One region of the Rhodoferax fermentans genome, then DNA from elsewhere that is predicted to be linked to it. Evidence: predicted binding sites of a transcription regulator. Region 1 holds the regulator's gene; the other holds the start of a gene.
What was found. Region 1 encodes FNR, which switches genes on or off when oxygen is low (the NO sensors DNR and NnrR bind a similar motif). Its sites were predicted from a motif close to TTGATNNNNATCAA; they were not measured.
Positions count from the first base shown of each region.

Region 2: a site for FNR is predicted at 2,150-2,163, ahead of RF819_RS04770 (DUF3149 domain-containing protein). Genes of this name have one in related genera too.

Region 1 is NZ_MTJN01000002.1:3,472,066-3,476,683, reverse strand. Features, by position in the region: gene ccoN (cytochrome-c oxidase, cbb3-type subunit I) at 1-139, shown strand, start outside; gene ccoO (cytochrome-c oxidase, cbb3-type subunit II) at 152-778, shown strand; gene RF819_RS16140 (cbb3-type cytochrome oxidase subunit 3) at 793-936, shown strand; gene ccoP (cytochrome-c oxidase, cbb3-type subunit III) at 961-1,863, shown strand; gene RF819_RS16130 (hypothetical protein) at 2,005-2,289, shown strand; gene fnr (fumarate/nitrate reduction transcriptional regulator Fnr) at 2,293-3,003, opposite strand; gene hemN (oxygen-independent coproporphyrinogen III oxidase) at 3,150-4,547, shown strand; gene RF819_RS16115 (sulfite exporter TauE/SafE family protein) at 4,557-4,618, shown strand, end outside.
Region 2 is NZ_MTJN01000002.1:964,783-969,400, forward strand. Features, by position in the region: gene RF819_RS04755 (methyl-accepting chemotaxis protein) at 1-46, opposite strand, end outside; gene RF819_RS04760 (chemotaxis protein CheW) at 74-586, opposite strand; gene RF819_RS04765 (AEC family transporter) at 850-1,800, opposite strand; gene RF819_RS04770 (DUF3149 domain-containing protein) at 1,934-2,077, opposite strand; gene RF819_RS04775 (DUF3299 domain-containing protein) at 2,209-2,748, opposite strand; gene RF819_RS04780 (hypothetical protein) at 2,779-3,027, opposite strand; gene RF819_RS04785 (ABC transporter permease) at 3,099-4,301, opposite strand; gene RF819_RS04790 (ABC transporter ATP-binding protein) at 4,318-4,618, opposite strand, start outside.

The DNA.
Region 1 (4,618 bases):
CCCGTTCTATGTCTTGCGCTTGGTGGGTGGTTTGTTGTATCTGGGCGGTATGGTCGTGATGCTTTGGAACACGATCAAAACAGCGACCAGTGGACGGGCTGTGTCAGTCAACATCCCTGCTGTTGCAGCGCACGCTTGAGGAAAAAATATCATGGCGAATTCAAATAACGAAGGTGGTTTTTCCCACGGTGCCATCGAGTCCAACAATGGCTTGATGATTGTTTTGATCCTGATTGTTCTGTTGTTTGGTGGTTTGGTGGAAATTGTTCCGCTGTTCTTCCAAAAGACAACCACTCAAGCAGTTGCGGGTTTGAAACCCTATACCGCGCTTGAGTTGGCGGGGCGCGATATCTACACCCGTGAGGGCTGCTACAACTGCCACTCGCAGATGATCCGTCCGTTCCGGGCTGAAACGCTGCGTTATGGCCACTATTCGCTGGCGGGTGAGTTCGTTTACGACCATCCCTTCCAGTGGGGTAGCAAACGCACGGGGCCTGACCTGCACCGTATCGGCGGCAAGTACAGCGACCAATGGCAGATCACCCATTTGAACAACCCGCGTGATCTGGTGCCTGAGTCGATCATGCCTGCGTACCCCTGGTTGTCCAAGGCGATGGTGGATGCAGACAGTCTCCCTGCTCACATGAAAGGTCTTCGTACGGTTGGTGTTCCCTACACGGATGAAGACATCGCTGGTGCAGCTGAGGCTGTGAAAGGTAAAACCGAGATGGAAGCACTGGTTGCTTACCTGCAAGGTTTGGGTCTGCACGTCAAATAAACCGGGATGCAGTGATGGAAATTGATGTCAACACTGCAAGAGTTGTGGTTACTTTGCTGAGCTTTGTCATGTTCATCGGGATCATGGTGTGGGCTTATTCCAGCAAGAACGCTTCTGAATTCGATGAGGCCGGGAAACTGCCTTTCGATCAAGACTGACTCAGACACTGAGAGGTAAAAGAAATGAGTGATTTTGTAAACGGATTCTGGTCCATGTATGTCGCGGGCCTGGTCGTTGTGAGTATTCTTGCGTGCCTGGTTCTGCTGGTCATGTCGGGCAAAGCCAAGGCCATGACCGCCAGTGACAACACCACCGGCCATGTGTGGGATGACGATCTGCGCGAGATGAATAACCCGCTGCCCAGGTGGTGGAGTTATTTGTTTGTGCTGACCGTGATCTTTGGTTTTGGCTACCTGGCGCTGTACCCAGGTCTGGGAAGTTACCCGGGCCTGCTGGGCTGGACCTCCAGTGGTCTGCATGCTGCCGAGATCAAACAAGGTGAGGAACAGACCGCGCCGGTGTATGCACGTTTTGCCAACATGACGCCTCAAGACATCGCCAAGGATCCGGCGGCGATGGCCATTGGTGAACGTTTGTACAGCAATAACTGCGCGCAATGTCATGCGTCTGATGCCCAAGGCAACAAGGGTTTCCCGAACCTGACCGATGGCGATTGGCTGCACGGTGGTACACCTGAGAAGATCACTGAGACCATCCAGCTGGGTCGGGTCGGCAACATGCCACCGATGGCCGCAGCGCTTGGTACCGAAGACGATGTCAAGAACGTGGCTCAGTACGTGTTGAGCCTGTCAGGCAGCCCGCACGATGCGGCCAAGGCCGCTCTTGGCAAAGAGAAGTTTGCTGTCTGTGCCGCCTGCCATGGCGAAGATGGCAAAGGTATGCAAGCCCTGGGGTCCGCCAATTTGACAGACAACATCTGGCTGCACGGTTTTGGTGAAAAGGCCATCATCGAACGCATCAACAACGGCGTGGTTAATGTCATGCCTGCACAGGCCTACCATTTGACTGAGCCGCAAATCAAGGTGCTGACGTCTTACATCTGGGGTCTGTCCAACAAGCAGTAAGCATGTTGGTTCTGGGTGGGGACTGAGTCCCACCCGCGCCAGAGCTGGACGCATGATGAGAGGGAAACAGCCATGTTTCCCTCTTTTTTGTTATAAGGTCAATTGTTCTTTGCAGAACCTGAGGATGAAAGAGGTATGCCGATGAGAAACGAGTCTCTGAACGACGACAAACCCTGGTGGTCTTACGGTCACGTGTGGCTGGTAATCAGCGGCCCGGTGGCTGTCATTCTTGCGTGTATCGTGACTTTTTATTTCATTGCCAACAGCCCGAACCAGATCGTCTCGGGTCAGGACATTGAAATAGAGCACATCAGGTCGTCAAAAACCATCGAGAGTGGTGACGCACCCGCGATGATGGCGCGCAACCACGCGGCCACGGGTGTCATCCCCGCCCCCAAAGCGTCTCCTGAGTTGCCGACGAAGTAAGGGCTACTTCGGGTTGACGATGTCTTGCAGCGCGCTGGTGTTGAGGATGTGCACGTGGCGCTGCTTGACAGCGACGATGCCGTCCTCGACAAACCGCGAGAAGGTTCGACTGATGGTTTCCAGTTTGAGACCCAGGTAGCTGCCAATCTCTTCCCGGGTCATTCGCAGGATCAACTCCGACTGTGAAAAACCGCGTGAATGCAGACGCTGCGCCAGGTTCAGCAAAAAGGCTGCCAGACGTTCTTCGGCCCGCATGCTGCCTAGCAGCAGCATCACACCATGTTCACGCACAATTTCACGGCTCATGATTTTGTGAACGTGGTGCTGCAAGGCATTGACCTCTCTTGACAGTGCTTCAATCTGGGCAAAGGGCATGGCGCAGATTTCGGCATCTTCCAGAGCCACCGCATCGCAGGAGTGGTAGTCGTTGACGATGCCATCCATGCCAATGATTTCCCCGGCCATCTGAAAACCTGTGACCTGATCGCGCCCGTCTTCAGAGGTGATACACGTCTTGAAAAAACCGGTGCGGATCGCATACAGGTTGGTGAAGCGTTCACCGTTATGAAAAAGGGTCTCACCACGCTTGACCTTGCGCCTGGAGCCAATCATTTCATCGATACGATTGAGTTCGTCCTGGGTCAGGCCAATGGGCATACACAGCTCGCGCATATTGCAGTTGGCACAAGCGATTTTGATGGTCTCATAGTTCATGATCACGATTTTGACATTGTTCTTCACCAACAGCTGACAAATGTCAAATTGGGCTTATTCGGTTTCTCCCTCTTGGTTGATCAATATCAAGTGCCAAAAAGAGGGCAAGCGGCACAGTTACAGCGTCTGAAATAAGGGAATTTTCAATGATCGAATCTGCAGCAGAACCCATCTCCGAAGCTTTGATCCGGCAGTACGATGTGTCCGGGCCCCGGTACACCTCCTACCCAACCGCTGATCGCTTCGTGGAGGCATTTACCGCTCAGGATTACGCTCTGGCGCTGGAACAGCGTCGCTCGGGTGCGGCTGCGTTGGCGCTGCCACTGTCTTTGTATGTGCACATCCCGTTTTGTGAGGCCTTGTGTTACTACTGTGCCTGCAACAAGATCATCACCAAACACCATGACCGGGCGGCGGCTTACCTGCGTTATCTGAGCCGGGAAGTCGACCTGCACACCCAACACATGGGTCTGGGGCAGGCCGTGTCACAACTGCATTTTGGTGGCGGTTCCCCCACCTTTTTGTCAGACGCCGAATTGCGTGACCTGATGGCCTTGTTGCGCCGCAGTTTCAAGCTGCTGCCGGGTGGTGAATATTCGATCGAGATCGACCCCCGCACCATCGACAACCAACGACTGGATGTGCTGGCTGAGCTCGGCTTTAACCGCCTGAGTTTTGGTATCCAGGACTTCGACCCGGCGGTACAAAAAGCGGTGCACCGCATCCAGCCCGCAGAGCAGGTGTTTGCGCTGGTGGCTGCAGCGCGCGAGCGCGGTTTTGAATCGGTCAATGCGGACCTGATCTACGGTCTGCCAGAACAGACCCCCGAGTCGTTTGACCGCACCCTGGCGCAGATTGTGGAACTGCGGCCTGAACGCATCGCTTTGTATGCCTATGCCCACTTGCCAGAACGCTTCAAGCCACAGCGCCGGATCTCCTCGGTCGAGATTCCAACGGCTGCCGCCAAGGTGTCGATGTTGGCCCGTTCGATGGCAGCCTTCATGGCGGCGGGTTATGTGTACATCGGTATGGACCACTTCGCTTTGCCCACTGACTCGCTTGCCATTGCCAAGCGCCAGGGGCGGCTGCATCGCAATTTCCAGGGGTACAGCACCCAGCCCGATTGCGACATGATTGGCCTGGGCGTATCGTCGATTGGTCGGGTGGGTGCCACCTACAGCCAAAACGCCAAGACGCTGGAAGAGTATTACGACTTCCTCGACCAGGGGCAGTTCCCGATTGTGCGGGGTCTGGCGCTGTCGCGTGACGACCTGGTACGCCGGGGTGTCATCATGGCGCTGATGTGCCAGGGGCAACTCTCCTACGAGTCCATTGAGTCGGCCTATCTGATTGATTTCAAACAGTATTTCGCCAAGGAAATGGAAGTGATGCAGGCCCAGGTGGAGCAGGGCCTGGTGACACTGGAGGAATCCGGTATCCAGGTGACCACCAAGGGCTGGTTCTTTGTTCGGGCGGTGGCCATGGTGTTTGACCGCTATTTGCAAACTGACCGTACACGCACCAAGTTTTCCAAAATCCTCTAACCTGAGGGCATGCAAACAGCCCTCGCCACCACCGCCTTGTTCATGGGACTCGCAGGCGGCCCCCACTGTAT
Region 2 (4,618 bases), 2.5 Mb from region 1:
CACCAAACGACCAAGCCAACTTTGTACGTACCGTCAAATTGTTCATAGGAAATTCCAGGTAGTTGCAGCTGTTTCAAGCCATTGAAGGATCTATGCCCATGTCCGAACTGGACATGAGTTTTCCGATGTCGATCAGGATCAGCATGCGGTTTTCCAGCGAGCCTATGGCCAGCAGGTGGTCGCTGCCAATGGCCGATGACAGCTCGGGCACCGGGCGTAATTGCTCCGGGCTCAGGGTGATGACGTCTGAGACCCCATCGACCACCATGCCCACCACCCGGCTGCCGATGTTGAGAACAATCACCACAGTGAAGTGGTCGTAATTGACCGGGTTGAGCTTGAACTTGATACGCATGTCCACCACCGGCACGATCACACCGCGCAGGTTGACCACCCCCAAAATGTGTTCAGGCGCATTGGCCATGCGGGTGGGACGCTCGAAGGAGCGAATTTCCTGCACCCGCAGGATGTCGATGCCGTACTCTTCCTCACCCAGCTTGAATGCCAGGAACTCACTGACAGCCAAGGCCCGGTTCACGTCCGTGACAGGTGTCGCTCCATGATGCGCAGCGTCTGTGCTTTCCATGTTTACCTCCATATTTTCAACATCAAACCATACAATTTGACAAAATTATATATTAATTGATAAATTTTGCATGTTTCGATAAAAATTCGAAGCTAGGTGTTCAGAACAGGCTGAGTAGCCAGAGCGAATCACTTGGAAGGGGCGTGGCAGGTGGCCGCATCAAAGTCCTGCCCCAACCAGTGTGAGGGCGGCACCACAACGCGTCAAGTCAAGACACATCGGGACAAACCCGGCAGAAGCGCCGGGCCCGCAGTGCCAAAACCTCAGCCGAGCCAGCCCACCAAAGCCATCACCAGCGAAATCGTCAACAGGCCCAACAAGGTCGACACCGCCAGGCTGGCGGTCACCAGTTCTTGTGCGACCTCGTAACGCTGGGCAAACAGGAACACATTGGCGCCCATGGGCAAGGCGGCGGTGACGATCATCACGTTCAGGGTGGGGCCTGCCATGCCCAGCCCCCAGCCCAAAAGTGCTACCAGCAATGGCAGGGCCAGGTTTTTCAGCAGGCTGATGCCCAAAGCCGCTTTCAGGTGGGTGCCAATCTGCACCTGTGTCAGCATCGCACCCACCAGCACCAGCGCCACCGGCCCAAAGGCACTGCCCAGCAATTGCAGCGGCCGGTCCACCACCTCGGGCAACACCAGCCCGGTCTGCGCAAACAACAAACCCGCAATGATCGGCATCGGCACCGGGTGGATCAGGCCACCTTTCAAGGCCAGCAACACCGTCAGTGCCATGTGCTGCTGGCCGCCCTGCCCGGCCAGGCGCGCCTGGCGTGCACTGGCCATCTCCAGCACCACGGTGGTGATGGTCAACATCACCAGCAAATGCACCGACACCAGGGTCAGCAGCGTGACCATGCCGGCCTGCCCGTAGGCCAGGCTGATCAGCGGGATACCGATCATCACGGTGTTGCTGAAGGTGCAGGCCAGCGCCAGCACGGCGGCCCGGTGGTCGCGGCCCTTGCCCACAAAAACGCCCATGAACAGCAGCAGCACGGCGGCGAAGTACATGAGCAGTGGCCTGAAGTTGAGCTGCTCCACATGCACCGTGCTCATGGTGCGAAACAGCAAGGCCGGTGTGAGCACCGAAAACACCAGGTTGGAGAGGTCTTTGTTGGCCTCGACCCGGATCAGTCCAGCTCGAACCGCGATGAAGCCGATAGCAATCAAAAAAACCACGGGCAACAAGGCCGAGACAACAGGACTGTTCACTTCAAACAACACATGGGATAACAAAGACAACGCATGAAAACACAAAAACCACCCAGGCGCTGGCCAGGGTGGTTTTTGAATGCTGATAGCCGGGGGGGTGACGCTCAGGTCGGCCGCCCGGCCAGACAGGGCGTTATTTGTGCGCGCTACGTTCGGCCTCAGCCATTTTTTTCCGCAACACAACATAGGCATAACCCAGACCCGCAATCATCGCGGCGATGACCACAACACTCATCAGCCCGTAGTCGGTGGAAAAAAGATCTTGCAACGCTTTCATGGTTTGGCTCCTTGTCAATCAGGTCAATACGGCCCAAAGACCCTACTGTGCGACAGGAATTGCACTCAAAACATGACAAGGATCAAGTCCAGCCCAGATTCAAAGCAGAAACCGCGTTTGGACGGGCGGGTTCACCTGGTTTGCTGGCCATCGAGCATGCGGTAATACAGACCCGTCGGGTCGTCTGACAACACGGCCAAGGTGCCCTCCACCAGCACCGGCTCCAGCGAGTACTTGACCGGTGTGCGGGTCTTGACTTCGATCATGCTCTCGGGCCCGCCAGGTGTACAAAAGGCGCAGGTCAACGGCACCGAGGTCAAGAGGAAATGGGTCTGTTTCTGGCCCGGGCTCAGCGGCATCATGAAACCCTGCACCCGCTGGGTTTTGCCGTCCAACGCCAGCACCGCGGCGGGAAAGGTCGGCAGCACCCGCTTCTTGACCACGCTGACCTTGACATCCGACAGCAGCGACCAGGGCAACACATCGGCACGTTCGACCAGCGGCGCAAACGGGCTGTTGGGGCTGTGCACACCCGGGCCGGCCCCCGAAGGCACACCGGCGATCGGCGAACTCAGCTGCGCCAGGGCAGGCGCGGCTGCCGCCAACAGCAGGACAGACAGCGCCAGACCCCGCCAGCCCAAGCGACCTTCTCTGCGCACCCAATCACCCATGGACGACCCCTTTTTTGAAACCCACTGATGTTAGTGCGTGTGTTTCATGCCGCAAAACTTGCCAATCGCCAGGCCCTTGCATTCCACCTGCAGCTGCTTTTCACAGACCTCGTCAGACTTGCCCGACTCCAGGCATTTGGCGGCATTTTCGTGCGCGGTGGCCATGGCCCGGTGGCGCGCAATGTCCTCTTGCGTGGCTTTGTCCAGTAGCGTCGTGGCAGCTATGCCAAAAGTAGCAAATGACCCCATCAACATAAGGGCTAGAAGGCTTTTTTTCATACAAACTCCAGACTAAGTTCTAGGGGAAACGACAACAACAGATCGGGGCAGAGCAGCAGCCACATCGGACCTCAGCGGCCCTGCAGAAGTTCCAGCACACTGACGCGGTAGGCCCCCAGCGCGGGCAGCAGCGCCGCCCCCAGTGACACCAGCAGCGCCAAGGCGGGCACCACCAACAAGTCGGACGGCCAGACCCAGCCGCCCACCAGCAGCGAGCTGTCGAGCTGCAGGAACCAGCCCAGCGCCGCGGTGCAGCCCTGGCCCAGCAACAGACCCAAGGCGCCCGCCAGCAGGCCCAGCCAGAGCGCCTCACACAGCAGCAAAGCCGCCACCCGCCGGGGCGGTGCGCCCAGCATACGCAGCAACGCCAGGTCGGCCCGGCGCTCACGCACCGCGCTCCATAACGCGATGAACACACTCAAACCAGCGGTGAGCAAGAGCACCGCCGCAAAAGCGCGCAGCACCTCGGTGCCCAGGCCCAGCATGTGCAAGAGCCGGGTGATCTCGACCGCCGGGGCGGCGGCCTGCATGTCGGTGCTGCTGTTGACATAACGCGGAAAAGTCAGTGCCGCCATCGGCGTTTTGTACCGCACCAGCGCCAGCGTGATTTCACGCTCGTCTTCCATCACAGCGCGGTCTTCGTCATCGAGTGCGGTGTAGTCCTCGTGCACCTTCCAGACCGAGGCCGTGTCGGTCAGGATCAGGCGGTCCAGCACACTGGCGCTGGGCTGCAGGATGCCGACCACGGTGTAGGTACTGTCACCGTGAACATGGCCACCTGCGCCCAGACCATGCGAGCCAACAAAGGTCTGGCCCAGCTGCAGCCCAAGCTGGCGCGCCACCGTCGAGCCCAGCACCACCTGCATCGGTGTGGTCCAGAGCTGGCCCTGCGCCAGCTGCGCGTTGTAGTGGTGGATGTAGTTGATGCTGGTGCCCACAATGCGGTAGGCGTGGAAGTTGTCGCCCAGGCTGATCGGGATGATCTGCGCCACCTGCGGGTGGCTTTCAAGCTCGCGAATGTCTTTCAGCGGCACATTGCCGGTGGGCACATCCACATGCAACACACCGCTCAAAATCAGCTGCATCGGGCTGCCCTTGGCACCCACCACCACGTCGATGCCCGCCAGATCGCGGTCAAAGGCTTTTTCCAGCTGGTAACCGACCAGCAGCAAAAAGGTCATTGACGCTAGGCCCAGCGCCAGCAGCAGCACATTGAGCGCCGAATTCAGTGGCCGCGCCCACAGGTAACGCCAGGCCAACCACAAGGTCTTCATGCTGTGGATTCCATAGCTACTGGCCCTTTAAGAATAAGGGCTCAAAGCCATTTTGACCATCAGGCTTGGGCGGGATCAGCCGCGCCACCCGGGCGTCGTGGGTGGCAATCACCAGGGTTGCGCCTTGGGTTTGGGCGGTGGCCAGCAACAGCGCCACCGCATCGGCAGCGGCGACATCGTCCAGGCTCGCGGTGGGTTCATCGGCCAGGATCAGGGCGGGCTGCAGCAACACGGCGCGCGCCAGCGCCACCCGCTGCGCCTGCCCACCCGAGAGCTGCGCAGGCAGGCGTGCCGCCAACTCAGCCACACCCAGTGAC